DNA from 4 places in the Roseateles sp. GW835-FHT13E02 genome. Region 1 is predicted to be linked to each of the others. Evidence: predicted binding sites of a transcription regulator. Region 1 holds the regulator's gene; each other region holds the start of a gene.

Region 1 (4,241 bases):
CGATCAAGTCCTTGTGGGCTGAGGCGTTCACGCTCAGCTTTGGCCCTTGGGAATGGTTCTGGGTGCTGTTCTACGCCTTTGCGACCTACGGCTTCGCGGGCTTCATGCGTGAGCAGGTCTGCAAATACATGTGTCCCTACGCGCGCTTCCAGAGCGCCATGTTCGACAAGGACACATTGATCATCAGCTACGACGCCGAGCGCGGCGAACCGCGCGGCTCCCGCAGCAAGAAGGCCAGCGTGGACGAAGTCAAGGCCGCGGGACTGGGGTCGTGCATCGACTGCACCCTGTGTGTCCAGGTTTGCCCCACAGGCATCGACATCCGCAAGGGCTTGCAGTACGAGTGCATCGGTTGTGCCGCCTGCATCGACGTCTGTGATGGCGTCATGGACAAGATGAACTACCCGCGTGGCCTGATCCGCTACGACACGCAAAACGGCTTGCAGCAACACCTGAGCCCGGCGCAAAAGCTGCGCCGCCTGTTCCGCCCGCGTGTGGTGATCTACACCGTGGTCTTGTTCGTGTTGTGCACCGCCTTGCTGGCCAGCCTCTTGTTCCTGCGCAGCCCCGTCAAGCTCGATGTGGTGCGTGACCGTGGTGTGCTGGCCCGCGTGGTGGAAGATGGCTATGTCGAGAACCTCTACCGATTGCAGGTCATGAACGCCACCGAACAGAATCACCGTTATCAGGTGACGGTCAGCGGCATGGAGGGCATCAAACTGGAGCAGGTGGCTGAGCTCAGTGTTGCACCGGCCGAGGCGCGCTGGCTGACGCTGTCGGTGCGGGTGCCGCCCGAGACAGCGGCCCGCGCGGCGCAGGATCGCAAGGGCTCGCACGCGATCGAGTTCCAGCTGCGTAGCCTCGACGGCGCCAGCAGCGGTGCGACCGTCGTGCATGAAAAATCAACCTTCATCGTGCCGCGCTGAACCAAGCTTGGCACACACACAGGAGACGAGACGCATGAGCCAGAATTTCAAGCCCGAAAATGGCACGGCGGCCCCCAAGGCCGCTGGCTGGTGGCGCACGCCGATGATGTGGCTGGTGGTTGGCGGCCCGGCGCTGGTGATTGTGGCCAGCTTCATCACTCTGAGCTTGGCCATCAACAACCCCGACCCCGTGCTGGAGGACAAGGTGGTGGCCAACAAGGCCAGCGGTAGCAAGGCCCTGGTTCCTGCGCGTGAAGCGCGCAACCATGCAGCCACTGGCGGGCAGTGATCATGGACGCGGCTGATCCGTCCGCATCGGCAGTTCCCAAGCAAAGTAGCCGCTGGGCCATGGCAGTGGCTTGGCCATCCTTTTTCATGGCCGGGGTGATGGAGGCTCTGGTGTTTGCGGTCGTCGACCCCAGTGATCTGAGCTGGTTTGGCGCCGAGCGCCTGGATTGGTCGCGTCAGGCGGTCTATACCGTCAGCTTCATGATCTTTTGGTTGGTCATCAGCCTGGCAGCCAGTGTCAGCGTCATGCTGGCCACCTTGCCTGATTTGCCCGAGGACGCCCACCCGCGCGGCTGGCCGCGTTGATCCCGCAATGCGATTCGCCCGCCCGGCGTGGTGGCGCCAAACAAAAAGGCCTTCGTTCACACGAAGGCCTTTTTGTTTGACTGCGCCGCCCATGCCGCGGGCGCGTTGATCTCAGCAGTTGCTGTTGTTGACCAGCTTTTGCAGGCCGGCCTGGTCGAGGATGCGCAGGTGCCGTTGCTTCACCTCCAGCAGGCCTTCTTCCTGGAACTTGGAGAAGGTGCGGCTGACGGTCTCCAGCTTCAGGCCCAGATAGCTGCCAATTTCCTCGCGCGTCATGCGCAGCACCAGGGCGGCGGCCGAGAAGCCGCGGGCTTGCAAGCGCTGGGTCAGGTTGAGCAGGAAGGCGGCCAGGCGTTCTTCGGCCCGCATGCTGCCTAGCAGCAGCATCACGCCGTGGTCGCGCACGATCTCGCGGCTCATGATCTTGTGGAACTGGCGCTGCAGATCGGTGAACTCGCGCGACAACTCTTCGAGCTGTTCGAAGGGGATCACGCAGACCTGGGAGTCTTCCAGTGCGACAGCGTCACAGCTGTGGCGGTCGGTGCTGATGCCGTCCAGGCCCAGCAATTCGCCGGCCATCTGGAAGCCGGTGACCTGGTCGCGACCATCTTCCGAGGACACGCAGGTTTTGAAGAAGCCCGTGCGCACGGCGTAGAGCGACTGGAACTCGTCGCCGCTGCGAAACAGGGTGTCACCTCGAGCCACGCTGCGGCGGGTGGCCACCAGCTGGTCCAGCTGATCCAGGTCGCCGGAGGATAAGCCCACCGGCAGGCACAGCTCGCGCAAATTGCAGCTGGAGCAGGCGACCTTCAGCGGCTCAAACTTGATAGGGACGGTGGCATTCATCGTGTGCTTTTTAAGGGATTCGCAGGCAGCAGGCGGAGCAGACTGGGGCTGCGGGACTTCCAGATTTTTCACGGACATGAGCATGATGCACCTCAAACATGGGTGCATTGTTGGGTCGACAATGCGCGCCGAGCTTGATCCTTGTCAAGTCGGCTCGCCAAAGCCTTGGCAAAGTGCGGCCCATGGTACAGAACATTCAAGACCGAGGCCCTCGGCAACCTGAGACAAAGCCTGCCAGCGGCGCTGCGGCGGGTGCGCCCGCAGCCGCACAAATCAACGAAGCGCTCTTGCGACGCTTCGATGTATCCGGGCCTCGCTACACCTCGTACCCCACGGCCGATCGCTTCGTCGAAGCCTTCACCATCGAGCAATACCAGCAGGCGCTGGCGCAACGCGCGGGCGGTTCGCAGGTGGGCGGCAACACGCCGCTGTCGCTCTATGTCCACATTCCGTTCTGCGAATCGGTCTGCTATTACTGCGCCTGCAACAAGGTCATCACCAAGCACCATGATCGTGCCACCGAGTACCTGCAGGCCTTGGTGACCGAGATGGACCTGACCCTGGAGCACCTGGGCCGGGGCGCGGCGGTCTCGCAGCTGCATTTGGGTGGCGGTTCTCCGACCTTCCTGAGCGACGCGGAGCTGAGCCAGCTGATGCAGGCCATGCTGGAGCGCTTCCGCCTGGCGCCGGGCGCCGAGGTGTCGATTGAAGTGGATCCGCGCACGGTCAGCGTCGAGCGCCTGGCCCATCTGCGTCAGCTGGGCTTCAACCGCCTGAGCTTTGGCGTGCAGGACTTTGACCCCGAGGTACAGAAGGCCGTGCATCGCCAGCAGAGCTACGAAAGTGTTGAGGCCTTGATGGTCTCTGCCCGCTCGCTGGGATTTGAATCCACCAATGTGGATCTGATCTACGGTCTGCCGCTGCAAACACCCGAGTCCTTTGCTCGCACCATCGAGCAGGTGGGGGCGCTCAAGCCCGACCGCATCGCGCTCTACGGCTATGCCCATCTGCCGCAGCGCTTTAAGCCGCAGCGCCGCATCAATGAGGCCGAGCTGCCGGTGGCGGGCGACAAGATCACCATGCTGGCGGCGGCCATCAGCGGCTTTGAGCGCCATGGCTACAGCTATATCGGCATGGATCACTTTGCCTTGGCCAGCGACTCCTTGGCCGTGGCCAAGCGCCAGGGTCGGCTGCACCGCAATTTCCAGGGTTACAGCACCCAGCCGGACTGCGACCTGATTGCGCTCGGCGTCTCGGCCATCGGCCGGGTGGGCGCCAGCTACAGCCAGAACGCCAAGACCCTGGACGAGTACTACGACGCGTTGAATCAGGGCCAGTTGCCCATCCAGCGTGGCTTGGCCCTCACGCGGGACGACATCGCCCGGCGTGCCGTCATCATGGCCTTGATGTGCCAGGGGCGGCTGGAGTTTGAGTCCATCGAGTTGGCGCATCTGCTCAGCTTTGAGCAGTACTTCAAGCCCGAGATGGAGCGCATCCGCGAGCTGGCCGAGCAAGGCCTGGTGGTGCTGGAGCCGGGGGCCATCCAGGTCACGCCCATGGGCTGGTATTTCGTGCGTGCAGTTGCTATGGTGTTTGACCGATACCTGCAAGCCGATCGCAGCCGTGAGCGCTTCTCCCGCATCATCTGATCCCCATGCTTGACGCCAGCCTGGCCGCGTCCGCCGCCCTGATGGGGCTGGCGGGCACGCCGCACTGCCTGGCGATGTGCGGCGCCACCTGCGCGGCGGCGGGCGCGCGTTCGCCGCTCGCGTTTCAGTTCGGCCGCCTGCTCGGCTACAGCCTGGCCGGGGCGGTGGCGGCCGCCAGCATGCAGCTGCTCAGCCAGATGGGCCAGGCCACGGCACTGCTGCGGCC
Region 2 (4,241 bases), 150 kb from region 1:
CTTTCTTGACCACCATATTGACCTTGATCGGGCCCAGGCCCGCGGCTTGTGCGGCGGCAATGCCGTCCAGCACCTCGGCCACCGGGAAGCCGACATCGTTCATGCGCTGGAACACGGCGTCGTCCAACCCGTCCAGGCTGACCGTGACGCGGCCCAGGCCCGCGTCCTTGAGGCGCTGGGCCATGCGGGTCAGCAGGGAGCCGTTGGTCGTCAGCGTCAGGTCCAAGGGCTGGCCCGCGGGCGTGCGCAGCTCGGCCAGCATGGCGATCAGGCGTTCGAGGTTCTTGCGCAGCAGAGGCTCACCGCCGGTCAGGCGGATCTTCTCGACCCCCAGGGCCACGAACTGGCGCGCCAGGCGGGTGATTTCCTCGAAGCTGAGCAGGTCGGCATGGGGCAGGAACTCGTAGTGCTTGTCGAACACCTGCTTGGGCATGCAGTAGCTGCAGCGGAAATTGCAACGGTCGGTGACCGAAATGCGCAGATCGCGCAGCGGCCGGCCGAGCTGGTCGCGCGGCGGCAGCGCGGGCTCGGCGGAGTCCATTGGCAGCGGCAAGGCGCTCAGCTGGCGCTGGTCGGCGATCGGGATCACGGGCTTCTTGAGCGGGGGCATGCGTCCGATTGTGCCTCCAGCGACAAAACCTCTTGCGCCGTGGCCCGGCCCGGGGCGGCGCTCGCACGGCCGTGACTATCACCACAAGAGGGGGCTTGCCCTGGGCGCCTGCAGCAGTTGGAATGCGCAACATGACCGGCGTGCTCCATCCTGACCTCCCTCGCTTCATCGCCTTCGGTGCGGCCTACACCGAGCTGCAACGCAGCGGCCCCGACCTCTGGCGCAGCGTCAACCGCGGCGCGCCCTGGCAGGTGGCGGTGGCGCTCTCGACCCTGGGCGAACTCAGCGCCTTTGCCGGCGCCATCAGCCAGGATGCCTTCGGCCAGGAAATCTGGATCGACAGCAGCGATGCCAATCTCGACCTGCGCTTCATCCAGCAACTGCCCAAGCCGCCACTGATGGCCTTGAGCCGGCCCGACGAGGCGCCGCAGTTCTTTGTCGGCCAGGACAGCGCCGACCTGCACTTCCGCCCCGAGGGCCTGCCCAGCGGCTGGCTCAAGCGATTGCGCTGGGCCCATTTCGGCGGGCTGAGCCTGGTGCGTCAGCCTCTCGGCTTGCGCCTGCTGGCGCTGGCCGAGGGCCTCAAGGCCGAAGGCAAAACGCTCAGCTATGCGCCCGAGTTCAGCTTGCAGATGGATTCGCGCTACGACGAGACCCTCGAGCGCATGTGCCGCCTGGCCGATGTGATCCAGATTTCGGAGGCCGAGCTGCGCGGTCTGTTCCGCGCCCAGGACTATCGCGTCGGTCTGGCCCAGATCAGCGCCTGGAACCCGGACGCCATGCTCTTGCTCCAGCACGGCGTGGCCGGCCATGCCACGCTGTTCCGCGGCCGCGAGGAGTGGCATGCGCAGATAGCCGATTACGACGTGGTCGACCCTGTGGGCGCGCGCGAGTCGGGCCTGGCCGGGCTGATCTTCAGCTGCCTTCGCCAACGCGAAGCGCCGGTGCAACAGCATCTGCGCTGGGCCGTGGCGGCAGAAGCCGCGGCCTGCAGCGCAGCCGGTTTCTGCCCGCCTTCGGAAGCCCTGGTCGCAACCCTGGCGGCCCGGGCCTTGCTCAAAACGGGGGGGTGAGCGGGGGGGGGCTGGTCACGGCAGCGCCATGAGTCACCCGGTTTGACTCAATCCGGAATGCGGTAGTCGGCCGGCCCCATCAGGTCAATGCCGCAGGCCAGGTTCTCGGCCCAGGCGATGAACTGTTGCACGGCCGGGCCGCTCATCGGGCTGCCGTGCTGGGGCACGATCATGGCGATGTCCAGCTCGCGCACCATGGCTGCCCAGAGGCGCATGACCTTGTTGCTGACCATGTAGCGGCGGTGGAAGCCTTCCATGTAGCGGATGTGGCCGGCCAGTTCGGTCACCGGTTTGGCGGGGTCGAGCTGGGCGCCCAGCGAGGCACCGAGGTCGCCGGAGAACAGGATGCGGCTGACCGGGTCGTAGAACTGGAAATTGCCCTCGGCGTGCAGGAAATGCGCGGGCAGGGCCCAGAGCTCGAAGCTGTCGGCGCTGCCTTGGCCCAAGCGCAGGCGTTGGCCGGCATCGGGCAGGCCGATGATGCGGCCGGCCGTCTTGCCGGGCTTGCAGAAATGCGGCGCGAAGCGTTCCCAGATGCGCGAGATGTAGACCGGCGCGCTGCTGGCCGTCATCCAGCGGTCCAGCGAGGCGATGATGTCGGGGTCGGCATGCGAAGCCAGGATGGCGGCCAGCTTGTGCGGCGCCATGTACTGGGTCAGGCCCAGGTAGAGCTCGTTGTAGGCGATATTGCCGCCCGGGTCGAGGATGGCGCCGGTGTTGCCGTGTACCAGCAGGAACTGATTGGACTGCACGGCCTCGCCTTCCTCCACGCTGAGCTTGGAGAACATCAGGCAGCGGTGCGAATCCTGGTGGAACAGTTCGATGGGCATGGCGCGCGTGCGGACGAAGCCGTCAGTGGAATGCGCTGACTCTAGCCAGCCCGGGGCGGCCCGCCCTTGAGCCAGATCAAGCCAGATCAAGCCAGATCGAGTCAGGCGTTGCCGGGCGGGTTTGGCGCCAGGCTTTCACGCAGGCTCAGCAGATCCGCCTCGGGCAGGGCGCGGCTGTAGAGCCAACCCTGGGCATCGCTGACCCCGAGTTTGAGCAGCACCTCGCGCTGTGCCTGGGTCTCGACGCCCTCGGCCGTGAGCTCCAGTCCCAAGGTGCTGGCCAGGGCCACAATGGCCCGCACAATGGCCAGATCGTGGCCCTCGCGCTCCAGGTCGCGAACAAAGCTCTTGTCGATCTTGAGTCGGTCGAGCGGGAAATGCTTGAGCAGGGACAGCGAGGAGAAGCCGGTGCCGAAGTCATCGATGGCGAGCTTGACGCCCAAGCGGCGCAGCTCGCCCAGAATCATGCGGCCGCTGTCCACCGATTGCAGGGTCGATTCGGTGATCTCCAGCTCCAGGCAGGCCGGCGGCAGGCCGTGGCGTTTCAGGGCCTCGGCCACCAGCTCGGCAAAGCCCGGCCGTTGCAGCTGGCGCGCCGAAATGTTGACGGCCAGACGCTCCAGCGGCCGGCCGCTGGCCAGCCAGCGCACGCCCAAGCGGCAGGCCTGGTCCAGGGCCCAGCGGCCGTAGTCTTCGATCAGGCCGATGTCCTCGGCCACCGGGATGAAGCGATCGGGGCTGATGGCGCCCAGCTCCGGGTGCTGCCAGCGCATCAGGGCCTCGGCACCGATGACGCGGTGCCGCGCCATGTCGATGATGGGCTGCCAGTGCAGCATCAGCTCCTGGCCCAGGCGCGCGCGGCGCAGGCCTTGTTCAATCTGCAGCCGGGCCACAGCCTTGTCGGAGAGCTGGGCGCTGAACACTTCATAACGGTTGCGGCCCGCGGACTTGGCCTCGTACATGGCAGCGTCCGCGGCTTGAATCAGCGCGTCGGCCGAACAGCCATGCTCCGGGAACTGGGCAATGCCCACGCTGGCCGAGACGGACACCGGGTCGCGCCCCGCGAGCTCCACCGGCAGGCGGATCTGGGCCAGCAGTTTCTCGGCCAGTGCGGTGGCGTCGTCGATGCAGTGAATGTCGCTGAGCAGGATGATGAATTCGTCACCCCCGAGGCGCACCGAGACATCCGAGCGGCGCAAGCAGAGCTCCAGCCGGCGTGCGATCTGGATCAGCAGCTCGTCGCCGACACCGTGACCCAGGGTGTCGTTGATGGTTTTGAAGCCGTCCAGATCCATGAAGAGCAGGGCGAAGCGGGCAGGTTCGCGGTCGTGCTGACCCTCGCTGCCGATGAAGTGGCGCAGACATACTTCGAGGTGATGGCGGTTGCCCAGGCCCGTCAAGGCATCGTGATAGGCCAGATGCTGGATCTGCGTCTCGGCCCGGCGCAAGGCCGAGATGTCGGTGAAGGTCAGCACCTGGTGGCTGAGCCGGCCCTGGGCATCGAGCACCGGGGCCAGGTGTTGCCAGGCCGGGAACAGGCGGCCATCGCGGTGCCGGCACATGGTTTCGCCATGCCAGACGGCGTTGCGTGCGGCGTTGCCTTCGTCGTCGGCGCTGCTGTAGCTGGCGCCCGCATGGAAGGGGGCTTGATCGTTCTGCCGCTGAGCGGGCAGAAAGCTGCGCACGTCCTGGCCCAGCACCTGCTCCAGGGTCCAGCCGGTCATCTGT
Region 3 (4,241 bases), on a different contig from region 1:
ATGGGCGCAAAGCTGTTGCTGCCATCGCGCGTGATCCAGAACTTGCCGTCGTCGGACCGAGCCCAGCCCTTGCTGTCGTCCGTGAAGGCCATGGTCGTCCACAAGGTGCTTCCAAGGCTCGAGCTCCAGGTTTCGCCCGCGTCGGTGGTCTTGTAGAGACGACGATCCAGGCTCAGCAGGTAGCCGGTCTTGGCGCTGGTGAACTGCAAACGGCCGTAGGCATAGGGATTGAAACTGGCGGCCAGGTCGCTGCGCTTCAGCTTCCAGGTCTTGCCGCCGTCGGCGCTCAGATACAGCTCGCCTCGGACATTGACCAGGGCGCCATTCTTGGCATCGCGGAAAGCCACCGAATGCGGCGAACCGCTGGAACTGCTGTCACCGGGGCGCAGCACCTCCCAAGTGGCACCCTCGTCGAGGCTGATGTAGGAGCCCAGCTGCGCATCGATCAGCATCAAGGCCGCCCCCACCAAACGAAGCTCGGTCGAGTTGTAGAGGCCGATGTTCTTGAGGCTGGCGGGCAGCGACAGCGACTTCCAAGTGCGGCCCAGGTCCTCGCTGACCTTGGGAAGGCCGGCCATCATGGCGTACACCTTCGATCCGACGACGGTCAGATTGCGCAGCGAGTACACCGTGCCGGGCGTGGCGGCGGCCCAGCTGGCTCCACCGTCTTCGGAACGGAAGAGACGCAGTCCGGACTGTGCAATCAGCTTGGTGGCACCGGCATCCAGAGCCCGAACCTGCAGCGAATCGGTCGAACTTTCGAGACCGGTGGCGGCCTGACGCGTCCAGGTCTGGCCGGCATCGTCGCTGCGCCACAGGCTCGAACGGTAGACGTACTGGTAGGTCGTGTAGTCGTAGCGCCCCCAGTCGCGGGCATGGACCAGGACGGTCTTCTCGCCCACCACATTGATGGAGCTGTTGTACCCGTTCAGGTTGGAGCCATCCACGTCCTTCATCTGCAGCACCGCCACCGGCGCGGCCTTGAGGGTGCTGTAGCGGGACACCGTGTCCGAGTTGATGCTCAGGAAAGCCTCGCCACCGGTGCTCACCAATCCGTAGGCGTTGCCGGACGTCCAGCTCTTGCCGGCGTCGGTGCTCAGGTGGTTGATGTTGTAGTCGCTGTACAGCAAGCCGCCCTTGGGCAGAACCGAAAGCCTCTGCACATCAGTGTCACCTTGCCATGGGGCCACGGCAGGCTTCCAGCTGCTGCCGCCATCCGTGGTGCTCAGCAAGGTGCTGTTGGCCCCGCGGACCCAGCCGGTCTTGTCATCGGCAAACACGACTTCGTACAGATCGACATTGACGCCGCTGGGCTGGCGAGTCCAGCTCTTGCCGGCATCGACCGTCTTGAAGATCTCGCCATATGCACCCACGCGCCAACCGGTGGTGGCGTTGGCGAACGTCACCGACTTGTACACATGGCCGGTCGGCCGCGGCGCCTGCCAGCACCAGCCGGTTTCCTGGGCGCCCGTGCACTCCAGGCCGCGCACGGCCGCCTGGTTATTGACCGAGATGGTGGTCTTGACTTCCTTGAACTGGCCCGCCTCGTTGCTGACGCGCAGCTTCACTTCATAGTCGCCCGGCTTAGCAAACTGGTGCTTGGGCGCGGCCTCGGTGCTGGCGGCCGTGCCGTCGCCGAAGTCCCAGCTGTAGGACAGCTTGCTGACTGTGGCGGCGCTGTTGCCGAAGGCGGTGGGCTCGGCGATGTCACCGACCGTGGGGGCGGTGATGCTCAAGGTCTCGGGCACCGGCGTGGGTGGCACCGGCGGGGGCGCCGGGGGTTCCGAACTGCCACCGCCACCGCAGGCGGTCAGCACCAGCGCCAGGCCCGGCGCCAAAGCCCAGCGCGTCACGCGCTCGGCCATGCGAGATGGTTTCACCATGGATTGTTTCCCTCGTTGAGTCGTTGTTCTTGACAAGGCTCCGCAGCGGATGGCCCGCGCGCGCACCTCGGCTCGTTACTACTTTTTACAAACGGGCGCGATGGTACGAGATGCCATGCGCACAGCGACTCCCTCTTTTGGGGGAGTCTGGCCGCCCCGGGGGTCGAAGCCAGGCGCCTGCACATGGCTTGAGCCAGGTCAACACCGCCGGCCTCCAGGCTGCCAAGATGGCATCAAGGAGATCGCCATGACGCCACGCCTCAACGCCACCCAGATTCAACAGCTGCGCGAGGAATTGCTGCGCCGGCAGCGCGAGCTGGAACGTGAACTCGACGGACAGCTGGGCGCGCTGAGCCGGGTCGAACATGCGCGCGAGGCCTTGCTACAGGACGGCGATGGCAACAGCCAGCGTGAGCCGGCGCTGGATGCCAGCCGCGAAGTCGATCTGGCGCGCAGCGACCAGACCCTGCAATCGCTGCGCGAGCTGATCGCCGCCCTGGGGGCACTGGATCACGAGGACTTCGGTCTTTGCCAGGACTGCGGCGAGGCGATTGCGTTCGCCCGCCTCCAGGCCAGCCCCAGCAGCCGGCGCTGCCTGCAGTGCCAAGCCCAGCATGAAGGTGCGCAACCCCATCTGCACTGAAGCAGCGGATGCCCGGCTGCGCCAGGGCCACCAGCCTCGACCAGCCCCCCCAGTGCGCGAGCAGACAGACAGGTCGCCGGAATGCCACCAAGGTCTGCAAGCACCGCTGTACCGCTCGACGTTTTGTTCGCCCCCTTCTTTCTTTTCTCGAAACCCCGTTCATTCACAAGGACCGCAAGCATGAGCTCCACACCCACCTCGCACACCACCACCTTCCACGCCGTCGTCTGGCTCGACCATCAGCAAGCCAAGGTCCTGCAGTTCGACGCCGAGCATGTGCAGGCCGAGAAGATCAAGGCCCACAGCCACCACACCAAGCAACACGGCAGCGCCGTGCGCAGCGAGCATGAGTTCTTCGGCGAAGTCTGCGAGGCGCTGAAAGGCATCGAGGAAGTGCTGGTGGTCGGATCGAGCACCGCACAAAGCGACTTCAAGCACTACGCCGACAAGCACCGCCCGCAGATCGCCAAGCACATCGTGGCCTACGAAACCGTGGACCACCCGACCGAGGCGCAGCTGGTGGCCAAGGCGCGCCAGTTCTTCGTCAGATATGACCGCATGGCCGGCACGCCGTCGCCGATGTGAGCGGCATTCCGGCCGGCCGATGCCCCTAGACTTTGCGCTTTGCAGTACAGGGGCCAAGCACATGGATCCATCGATGGCGTGCCCGTCCGGGCCTTCACGGCTGAGCCGCCATGCGGCGCCGTGAGTGGGCCCTGGCCGGCCTGGCCGCCGGTTTCAGCCCCTGGGCCTTGGCCAAGCCGGGCCTTGCTGGGCCCTTGATGGCGTTCACCGAGCATTTGCCGCCACTGAACTTTCAGGACGCGGCGGGCCAGCCCGCCGGCTTCAGCAGCGAGCTGCTGCAACTGATGGCCGCACAGGCTCAGCTGAGCCTGGACATCCAGGTCCAGCCCTGGCGCCGCGCCGTTCAGGCCGCAGCGGCGCAAAACAACAGCATCCTGTTCTCCCTGACACGCCTGCCCGAGCGCGAGCGGCAGTACCGCTGGGTTGGGCCGATCAGCGAGCGCCGCATCATGGTCTACGGCCTGCGCCAGCGCAAGGACCTGCCGGAGCTCAAGCAGGTCAGCGATCTGCGCCACCTGCAGCAGGGTATGAAGGTGGGCGTGGTGCGAGAGTCCGCCGCGGCACGGCGGCTGCAGGAAGAAGGTTTGCTCGCGGGCGAGACACTGGAGCTGGCGCTCGACGACGGCAGCAATCTGCGCAAGCTGCTGGCGCGCCGCATGGACCTGATGGTGATGCTGGACTGGGCTGCCGCCTGGCAGCTGCACCAGCTGCGGCTGGACTATCGAACCCTGCGCCCTTTGCTGGAGCTGGACACCCGCCACAGCTACTGGTACGGCCTGCATCCAGACAGCGACGATCGCGTGGTGCTCGCCTTGCAGGCGGCGCTCGATCAGCTGCGCCGCGACGGCCGCTATGCGCGGCTGCGCCAGCGTTACTTCAGCTGACGCCCGATTCAGACGGGCTCAGCTCGGCCATTCAAGGCGTGGTCCAGCGCAGCCAGCCGCGCAAGGCCCAAGCCGCCGGCCCTTGCGGCGCCGGCAGCTGCAGCAGCGCCGTCAAAGCCGGGTCCATGCTGACCCGCATCAGCTGCCGGAACAAGGACCGGCTACCGCGCGGCAGGGACAAGGTCACCACCTCCTGCAAACAAGCGGACGCCAGGCGCTGGCCCTCGGGCGTGAAGCGCCAGTGCC
Region 4 (4,241 bases), on a different contig from region 1:
CCAGGCGGCCATGCCGCCGGGCTTCTGCCTGGTGGCCGTGGGCGGATATGGCCGTGGCGAGCTCTTCCCCTTCTCCGATGTCGATGTGCTGCTGCTGCTGCCCGACGGCGTCGAGGCGCACCAGCCGGGCGCCGTCAAGCAAAGCATCGAGGCCTTCATCACCGCCTGTTGGGACATCGGCCTGGAGCTGGGCTCCTCGGTGCGCACCCTGGGCGAATGCCTGCAAGAGGCCGCCGGCGATGTGACGGTGCAAACCGCCCTGCTGGAAGCACGCCCCCTGGCCGGCGCGCGGCCGCTGTTCAAGCAGCTGGTGCAGCGCCAGCACGAGCATCTGGATGTCAGCGCCTTCTTGCGCGCCAAGACGCTGGAAGCGCAACAGCGCCACACCAAGTTCGACGACACGCCCTATTCGCTGGAGCCCAACTGCAAGGAAAGCCCGGGCGGCCTGCGCGATCTGCAGGTGCTGATCTGGATCGCCCGCGCCGCCGGCCTGGGCCACACCTGGAAGGCCCTGGCCACGCGCGGCCTGATCACGGCCTTTGAGAGCCGCCAGCTGCAGCGCAACGAAGGCCTGCTCAAGCTGATCCGCGCGCGCCTGCATGCGGTGGCGGGCCGGCGCGAAGACCGCCTGGTCTTCGACCTGCAAACCGCCGTGGCCGAGAGCTTTGGCTATCAATCCACCAAGGAGCAGCGTGCCTCCGAGGTGCTGATGCGGCGCTTCTACTGGGCGGCCAAAGCCGTGACCCAGCTGAACCAGATCCTGCTGCTCAATCTGGAGGAGCAGATCAACGGCTCGCAACAAGGGCTGATGCGCCCCATCCCAGGCCACGAGGCGCAGTTCCTGGACCGGGCCGGCATGCTCGAAGTGGCCAGCGACGAGCTCTACCAGCGCGAGCCCCATGCCATCCTGCGCACCTTTCTGATCTACCAGCAGACGCCCGGCATCAAGGGCCTGTCGGCCCGCACCCTGCGCGCGCTCTACAACGCCCGCGAGCAGATGGACGCGGCCTTCCGCCGCGACCCGGTGAACCGCGCCACCTTCATGCAGATCCTGCGTCAGCCCGAGGGGCAGACGCATGCCTTCCGGCTGATGAACCAGACCTCGGTGCTGGGCCGCTACCTCTGGGTGTTCCGCGGCATCGTCGGCCAGATGCAGCACGACCTGTTCCACGTCTACACCGTGGACCAGCACATCCTGATGGTGCTGCGCAATGTGCGCCGCTTCTTCATCCCCGAGCATGCACACGAGTACGCCTTCTGCTCGCAGCTGGCCTCGCAGTGGGACAAGCCCGAGCTGCTCTACATCGCCGCACTCTTCCACGATGTGGCCAAGGGCCGCGGCGGCGACCACTCCGACCTCGGCGCCGACGACGCGCGGCGCTTCTGCCGCGACCACGGCCTGAGCAAGGAAGACAGCGAGCTGGTGGTCTTCCTGGTGCGCCACCACCTGACCCACTCGCGCGTGGCGCAAAAAGAAGACCTCTCCGACCCCGAGGTGATCCAGAGTTATGTGGCCAAGGTCGGCGACGCCCGCCACCTGACCGCCCTCTACCTGCTGACCGTGGCCGACATCCGCGGCACCAGCCCCAAGGTCTGGAATGCCTGGAAGGGCAAGCTGCTGGAAGACCTCTACCGCTTGGCCCTGCGCGCCCTGGGCGGCGCCCAGCCCAATCTGGCTGCCGAGATCGAGGCGCGCAAGAACGAGGCCCGCCACAGCCTGGCCCTGCACTCCATGCTGCCTGGCACCGAGACCGCGCTCTGGGAGACCCTGGCCATCAGCTATTTCGCGCGCCACGAGGCGGGCGAGCTGGCCTGGCATGCGCGCTCGCTCTGGCGCCATGTTCAAACGGCCACGCCGGTGGTCCAGGCCCGGCCCTCGCCAATTGGCGAAGGTCTGCAGGTGCTGGTCTACGCGCCCGACCGCCAGGACCTGTTCGCCCGCATCTGCGGTTATTTCGACGGCGCCGGCTTCAACATCCTGGACGCCAAGGTGCACACCACCAAGCGCGGTTTCGCCCTGGACACCTTCCAGGTCATCAGCCCCGACTTGGAGCTCAACCACCGCGACCTCGTGCCCCTGGTCGAAAACAAGCTGGGCCAGGCCCTGCAGGCCGAAGGCCCGCTGCCCGAGCCACGCCGTGGCCGGCTCTCGCGCCGCGTCAAGAGCTTCCCCTACACCCCGCGCATTGCCCTGCGGCCCGACGAACGCGGCCAGGCCTGGCTGCTTTCCATCAGCACCAGCGACCGCGCCGGCCTGCTCTACGCCATCGCCCGCGTGCTGGCCCGTCACGGCATCAATCTGCAGCTGGCCAAGATCTCCACTCTGGGCGAGCGGGTGGAAGACACCTTCCTCGTCGACGGCCCGGCCCTGCAGCACAACCGGGCGCAGCTGCAGATCGAAAGTGAATTGCTCGACGCGGTGAGCCTGCCGGCTTGATACCCGGCGCATGCTGCTGCGCCGCGCGCTTGCAGTCTTGCACCCGTGTTTGTCTTGATGGGCATCAAGGACCGCGACATGCGAGCATGTCATCATCTTCCCTGAGCTCGCCCCGCACCCCATGCCCTTTCTGGACACCGAAAAAGCCCTGGCGCAGTCACGCAAATTTGGCGTGAAGCCCATCCCCGCCCTGCGCCCCCTGGGCTGGCTGGCCCGTGGCTGGCGCGATATGTGGCGCTGCCCGGGTGCCTCGCTGGCCCATGGCCTCGCCATGGCCATCGCCGGCGCGGTGATCGTGCTGCTGGCGCGCCATCATTTCTGGCTGCTGGTCGGTGCCTTCAGCGGCTTCTTGCTGGTAGCCCCCATCCTGGCCACAGGTCTCTACGTGATCAGCCGTGATCTGGAGCTGGGCCGCTCGCCCAATCTGCACACCGTGCTGCACACCTGGTGGCCGCGCGATGGGCGGCTGGTGGTGTTCGGCGTGCTGCTGGCCTTTGCCGGCACCGGCTGGGTGATGACCTCCGCCTCGCTGATCACCGGCTTCAGCGGCCACGCCATTCGCGAGCCGATTGATTTCATCCGCCATGTGGTGCTGAACGAAGAGACACCGTTGTTCGAAGCCTGGCTGGCCCTGGGCGCCCTGCTGGCTGCGCCGGTGTTTGCCTCCACCCTGGTCGCCGTGCCCCTGCTGCTGGACCGCGACATCGGCGTGCTCGGTGCTGTCTTCACCAGCTGGCGCGTGGTCATGGAGTACCCGGCACCGGTGGCCTTGTGGGCCGCCATCATCATGCTGCTGACCCTGCTGGGCATGGCCAGCTTCATGGTCGGCCTGGTGCTGGTCGTGCCCTTGCTGGGCCATGCCAGCTGGCATGCCTACCGCGATCTGGTCAGCGTGCACGACTGAACGAACGCCAAACCACAGACGCCAAGACCGGACCGGACCGAAAGACACCAGGATGTTTGGATACAGCGAACAGGAACTCGCCCAGTTTTGCCTCACCTGGGGCGTGGGCGGTTTCATGGCCTATATGGTGTTCATCATCCTGCAGCTGGCCCGCGAGTCCAAGGCCGGCCGCTTTGGCACCTTCATCCTGCTGCTGGGCCTGGGCTTCGGCCTGGTCGGTTTTCTGGCCAAAGGCGTGATCAAGTACTTCATGTCGGGCATCACCGGATGAGCTTGCGCGAGACCCTGAGCCGCAGCTTCCGCCACTCGCCGCTGGAGGATGTGCAGGCCATCGTCACCGGCACCTTGTTCGTGGCCCTGGGCGTGGCGCTGTTCAAGCAGGCCGGCATGCTGACCGGCGGCACGGTGGGCATCGCCTTCTTGCTGCACTACGCCTCGGGCCTGCCCTTCGGTACCCTGTTCTTCTGCATCAATCTGCCGTTTTACTGGCTGGCCTACCGGCGCATGGGCCTGCCCTTCACCCTGCGCACCATCGCCGCGGTCAGCCTGATGGCCGTGCTGGCCGAGGTGCTGCCGCGCTGGCTGAAGTTCGCCGAGCTCAACATCTGGTTCGCCGCCATCACCGGCGGCCTCTTGATCGGCGCCGGCATGCTGATCCTGTTCCGCCACCGCGCCTCGCTGGGCGGGCTCAATGTGCTGGTGCTCTACCTGCAGGAAAAGCGCGGCTGGCGCGCCGGCTATGTGCAGGCCGGCCTCGATGGCCTGATCCTGCTCAGCGCCCTGGCCTTTGTCGCCCCCGAGCGCGTGGGCCTGTCCTTGGTCGGCATGGTGGCCATCAATGCGGCCCTGGCCATCAACCACCGCCCCGGGCGCTACGTCGGCATGTCCTGAGCCTCGCCC

The links. Region 1 encodes FNR, which switches genes on or off when oxygen is low (the NO sensors DNR and NnrR bind a similar motif). Its sites were predicted from a motif close to TTGATNNNNATCAA; they were not measured.
Region 2: a site for FNR is predicted at 2,580-2,593, ahead of AC1Q6P_RS01125 (oxygen-binding di-iron domain-containing protein). Genes of this name have one in related genera too.
Region 3: a site for FNR is predicted at 2,072-2,085, ahead of AC1Q6P_RS03465 (TraR/DksA family transcriptional regulator). Genes of this name have one in related genera too.
Region 4: a site for FNR is predicted at 2,492-2,505, ahead of AC1Q6P_RS13930 (DUF2189 domain-containing protein). Genes of this name have one in related genera too.

The regions. Positions count from the first base shown of each region.
Region 1 covers NZ_JBXAGJ010000001.1:108,512-112,752, reverse strand. The annotation lists gene ccoG (cytochrome c oxidase accessory protein CcoG) at 1-926, shown strand, start outside; gene AC1Q6P_RS00470 (hypothetical protein) at 961-1,215, shown strand; gene AC1Q6P_RS00465 (hypothetical protein) at 1,275-1,520, shown strand; gene fnr (fumarate/nitrate reduction transcriptional regulator Fnr) at 1,632-2,366, opposite strand; gene hemN (oxygen-independent coproporphyrinogen III oxidase) at 2,549-4,015, shown strand; gene AC1Q6P_RS00450 (sulfite exporter TauE/SafE family protein) at 4,021-4,241, shown strand, end outside.
Region 2 covers NZ_JBXAGJ010000001.1:258,381-262,621, reverse strand. The annotation lists gene moaA (GTP 3',8-cyclase MoaA) at 1-610, opposite strand, end outside; gene AC1Q6P_RS01130 (PfkB family carbohydrate kinase) at 733-1,683, shown strand; gene AC1Q6P_RS01125 (oxygen-binding di-iron domain-containing protein) at 1,731-2,513, opposite strand; gene AC1Q6P_RS01120 (two-component system response regulator) at 2,615-4,241, opposite strand, start outside.
Region 3 covers NZ_JBXAGJ010000003.1:7,625-11,865, forward strand. The annotation lists gene AC1Q6P_RS03460 (YCF48-related protein) at 1-1,883, opposite strand, end outside; gene AC1Q6P_RS03465 (TraR/DksA family transcriptional regulator) at 2,131-2,526, shown strand; gene AC1Q6P_RS03470 (hypothetical protein) at 2,707-3,111, shown strand; gene AC1Q6P_RS03475 (substrate-binding periplasmic protein) at 3,222-3,995, shown strand; gene AC1Q6P_RS03480 (oxygenase MpaB family protein) at 4,027-4,241, opposite strand, start outside.
Region 4 covers NZ_JBXAGJ010000013.1:25,642-29,882, reverse strand. The annotation lists gene AC1Q6P_RS13935 ([protein-PII] uridylyltransferase) at 1-2,437, shown strand, start outside; gene AC1Q6P_RS13930 (DUF2189 domain-containing protein) at 2,559-3,341, shown strand; gene AC1Q6P_RS13925 (DUF2788 domain-containing protein) at 3,394-3,612, shown strand; gene AC1Q6P_RS13920 (YitT family protein) at 3,609-4,232, shown strand.